Regions from separate parts of the Variovorax sp. AB1(2024) genome, predicted to be linked through region 1. Evidence: riboswitches for the same ligand, from Rfam matches in the RefSeq annotation. Region 1 holds a riboswitch; the other holds the start of a gene.

Region 1 (2,385 bases):
GAAACCGCCGTCGCCACCACCGCCGCCGCCGCCGCCACTGCGGCCACCGCCGCCGTAGCCGCCGCCACCGCCGGAGCGGCCACCGCCGCCACCACCGTAGCCGCCACCACCGCCGCCGCCGTAGCCACCGCCACCACCGCCGCCATAACCACCACCGCCGCCGCCGTAGCCGCCGCCACCGCTACGGGGGGGGCGTGCTTCCATGGGACGTGCTTCGTTGACGACGACGCTGCGGCCGCCCAGGGGCTGGCCGTTCATGCCGTTGATGGCGGCCTGTGCTTCCGCGTCACTGCCCATCTCGACGAAGCCGAAGCCCTTCGAGCGGCCGGTGTCGCGCTCCATCATGACCTTGGCGCTGGTCACTGCGCCGAACTGGCCGAAGGCCTGTTCGAGATCACCGTCGCGCACCGAGTAAGGCAGGTTGCCGACGTACAGTTTGTTGCCCATCAAGGGACTCCTATAAACACATCAAGAAAAGCGATGGAGTCCCGAAAGCATCACTCAAACGAGAGCGTCGAGTCGCGCGAAACTGACCGATCACCGAACTGCCTCCCCACCAAAATGAAGTGGGAGGCTCGTGCATTATGGGTGAAATATCCGAAAAGCAAGCAGGAATTTGCTTCTTGAGGTAGCGCCTGTGAAAACAATCAAAAGCTAGCGCCCGCTTACAAGATCGGGTTAGGCCCTTGGCGCTACAGGTAGAATCTCGCCCGTCATTGGGGAGTAGCCGCCTTCCGATCTGCGAGAGGGGCCCGCGTCAACAGACTTGTCCTGCCCCACAGGACATGGCGCGTGCAGTGAGAAAACACCTGGCGAGACCTTTGACCGTGCAACTTCGGGAATATGGCCGAAGGTGTTGCACGGTCAATTGCGTCCTTCGGCCAAGAAACCCCACGTTCAAAAATGGAAGCTTTTCTCGTTGCAACCGGCGTCGTCGCGCTCGCCGAAATGGGCGACAAGACCCAACTATTGGCCCTGCTGCTCGCAGCCCGTTTCAGGAAACCCTGGCCGATCGTCCTCGGCATCTTCGCCGCCACCATCATCAATCACGCCCTGGCGGGTGCCGTGGGGAACTACATCACGCGCTGGCTCGGACCCGAGGTGCTGCGCTGGATTCTTGGTGGCTCGTTCATCGCGATGGCGGTGTGGATGCTGATTCCCGACAAGCTCGACGAAGACGATGCCCCGGGCGTGTCCAAGTTCGGCGTCTTCGGCACCACCGTGATCGCGTTCTTCCTCGCCGAGATGGGCGACAAGACCCAGATCGCCACCGTCATGCTGGCCGCCCGCTTCACGCAGGACTACTTCTGGGTGGTCGCCGGTACCACGCTGGGCATGATGCTGGCCAACGCGCCGGTGGTGTGGCTGGGCGACAAGATCGTTCGCCGCGTGCCGATCAAGCTCGTGCACGGCATCTCGGCCGCGATCTTCCTGGTGCTGGGCGTGATCATGATCATCGGCTGGTAAGAAAAAAAGAAAAAGGCGGGAGCCCTTCCAGAAACACCGCAGAACCGGCTTCGCCGGGCCGCAGGTGTTGCCCCCGAAGGGGGTTGGCGAAGCGACACGCAGTGCGCGCAGCCTGGGGGATATACTCGCGCTGCGCCGATTTGCTTCAGCTTGCGGGCGCTTTATAAATCCAGCTAAAGACAGGCGCGGCAGACCCGGCTCGTTTTTGGCGAGGCCGGGTTTTTCATTCATGTCGTCGTCACCTCCCTTGGTCGTCACTTCGCAGTCGATGCAGTTCGCGGGCCCGCTGGCCCTGCGCAGCGGCGCATCGATCAGCGACTACACGCTCGCCTACGAAACCTACGGCACCCTGAACGCCGATCGCAGCAACGCGGTGCTGGTGTGCCATGCGCTCAATGCCTCGCACCATGTGGCGGGCGTCTACCAGGGCCAGGCCCGTTCCGAAGGCTGGTGGGACAACATGGTGGGCCCGGGCAAGCCGGTGGACACCGACCGCTTCTTCGTGATCGGCGTCAACAACCTCGGCTCCTGCTTCGGCTCGACCGGCCCGATGCACGTCAACCCCGCCACCGGCCGCGTCTACGGCGCCGACTTCCCGGTGGTCACGGTCGAGGACTGGGTCGACGCGCAGGCCGCGCTGCTCGACGCGCTCGGCATCGAGACGCTCGCCGCCGTCATGGGCGGCAGCCTCGGCGGCATGCAGGCGCTGTCGTGGACCTTGCAGTACCCCGGTCGCGTGCGCCACGCCGTGGTGGTGGCCAGCGCGCCCAACCTCACGGCCGAGAACATCGCCTTCAACGAGGTTGCGCGCCGCGCCATCGTCACCGACCCCGACTTCCACGGCGGCCACTTCTACGAGCACGGCGTGGTGCCCAAGCGCGGCCTGCGCATCGCTCGGATGATCGGCCACATCACCTA
Region 2 (2,385 bases), 3.0 Mb from region 1:
AAGATTTTAGACTTCGGGCCGTGGTTTCTCCGGACGGCGATTCTGCAGCTGCAAGATGGCTTGTGGAACGGCGAGCGCCTCCTGCCCGAGGGGTTCGTCAAGTTCGTGAGCACCGTCGCCTCGACGTGGGCGGCCGACAAGCGCCCCGTCTATGGGGGCTTCTTCTGGATCAACGGCACGGGCGCCTGCTCGGCCTTGACAAGGGAGAGGCGGCATCGACAACCAGCCTGCGGAAAGCCCTGTCGCTGCTGATGCAGGGCGTATCGGCGTCGCAGCGATAGCGAGGCAGGCAGCCCTTCAACGCTCGGGCTTGCTCAGGAGCGTCGGAACCACATACCCGTCGCGGTACACGCCTTCGATGCTCCCCTCCACCCGATCGGTCGAATGCGCTGCCACGAACTTCCCTTCCGCTTGCCGGTAGACGACGATGGTGCAGGACGAGCGCTTGCTGAGAATGCGGGCAACGCCTGTGGCCTGGCGAAGGGTCGGGTACGTCTCCATGGAGATCCTTGTCTAATTCCCCGGATCGTAGTCTTAAGGTACTCAGGATTCGCTCGGGGCTTGTCCTGAGCAGCTCGGACACGTGATCCGAAATGGCCGGAATTCGTGATTTATTCACATTTTCACGCAATACCTCCGTCGCGTGTTTACATCGGTATCAACCGATGCCCGGCTTCAGGCCAGCCCGTTCAGATGCTCATAGAGGATGAAGAACCCGATGCCGATCAGCAGCACGCCGCCGACGATCTCGGCGCGCTTGCCGACGACGGCGCCCAGCACGCGCCCCACCATCACGCCAAGCGTCACCATGGTCAGCGTGGCGAGGCCGATGGCGAGCGCGGTCCAGGCGATGTTGACGTTGATGAAGGCCAGCCCGACACCCACGGCCATCGCGTCGATGCTGGTCGCGAAACCGGTGATGGCCAGGGTCCAGAAGGAGTTGCGGCTGGGCTTGTCGTCCACCGCGTCGGGCGTGCCGCAGCCCTCCCAGATCATTCGCAGGCCCAGCACGCTGAGCAACGTGACCGCGATCCAGTGGTCCCAACGTTCGACGTAACTGGCGGCGGCCAGGCCGGCAGCCCAGCCGATGACGGGCGTTATCGCCTCGATGACGCCGAAGATGACACCCGTGCGCAAGGCTTCGCGCCAGGAGGGTTTGCGCAGTGCTGCGCCCTTGCCGACGGCAGCGGCGAAAGCATCCGTCGACATGGCGAATGCAAGAAGGATCGTGGAGGCAATGTTCATTTTGGAAGTAGCAAGCAAGGCCGGTTCAAGACGCCGCGGCGCACGAACCCGCCGGCCAAAGCCGCGTCCATGCACCGCTGGTCTCGCCAACCTTTCGGCTGCTCACGCCACGGTCGCAAGGTGCGAACCGAGTATGTTGACGTGAACGCTTCCGAAGTCCGGAAGCCGGCTACTCCCCAAGGGAGCGGCGATTCTAATCGCCTGCCTTGAAAAGGGCTCCGCGACAGCGCCTGCGACGGACGTAGGACTTTGCGGCTTGCAACGCGGTGAGCTCTTGTTCGCTCGGGTATGCCGCTTTAAGCGCCGCATAAGTTTCGGCCGAAACAATCACCGCCGGTAGCCCACTCTTTCCTCCCTCCTCCAGGGCTACCCTTCAACCCGCTCAGGCGGGTTTTTCTTTGGCTGGCCCAGCCATGCTGTGTGCGTTCTTCCGAGGTGCGCGCGCCGTGTGCCGCCTGCTGTGCTTCCTCATGCCCCGCTTCCATCCAGCGGCTGCAGCCCCTTCACCCAGTCGAATACCGCCGCCACGGCGGGCTCCGATCGCCGCGCCTCGGGGCACACCAGATGGAACGGCAGCCCCGGCAGTTCGGGGCCGAAGGGCTTCACCAGGTTGCCTGCGCGCAGTTCGTCCGCGATCAGCGCCAGGCTCATCAGCGCCACGCCCTGGCCCTGCAGCGCGGCCGACACGGTGTGCGTCTCGTCCGAGAACACCGGCCCCGCAGATACGTCGAGGCCGGCCACCTGCGCCTCCTGCTGCCATTCCGTCCACGTGCCCGGCTGGCTCCTGCTGCCGGGCAGCGCGAAGTGCAGCAGCGTGTGCCGCACCAGGTCGCTCCGCTTCTTCAGCTTGAGCGCAGGGCTGCACGCTGGCGCAAACACGTTGTCGAACAGCTTCTCGGCCACCATGCCCGGCCACTGGCCGCGTCCGTAGCGGATGGCGATGTCGGCGGTAACGCCGTCGAGTGCCACCGCCTCGTGCGATGCGTGGATGCGCAGGTCCAGCTTCGGATGCAGCGCACGCAAGGCGCCGACCCTCGGCAGCAGCCAGCGGGCCGCAACGGCCGGCGTGGCCGACAGCGTGATGGCCTGCCGCTGCGGCGGTGCCCGCAGCCGTGCCACTGCGTTGGCCATTGCATTGAA

What was found. A riboswitch is a leader RNA that binds a small molecule or an ion and turns the genes downstream of it on or off. The one in region 1 is predicted to bind manganese.
Region 2: another riboswitch for manganese. It lies ahead of mntP (manganese efflux pump MntP); the one in region 1 lies ahead of WIX39_RS04180 (TMEM165/GDT1 family protein).

Annotation. Positions count from the first base shown of each region.
Region 1 covers NZ_JBBHKP020000001.1:860,577-862,961, reverse strand. The annotation lists gene WIX39_RS04185 (RNA recognition motif domain-containing protein) at 1-447, opposite strand, end outside; yybP-ykoY riboswitch at 707-885, shown strand; gene WIX39_RS04180 (TMEM165/GDT1 family protein) at 904-1,467, shown strand; gene metX (homoserine O-succinyltransferase MetX) at 1,697-2,385, shown strand, end outside.
Region 2 covers NZ_JBBHKP020000001.1:3,841,498-3,843,882, forward strand. The annotation lists gene WIX39_RS17925 (hypothetical protein) at 298-501, opposite strand; gene mntP (manganese efflux pump MntP) at 676-1,245, opposite strand; yybP-ykoY riboswitch at 1,260-1,430, opposite strand; gene WIX39_RS17935 (LysR substrate-binding domain-containing protein) at 1,714-2,385, opposite strand, start outside.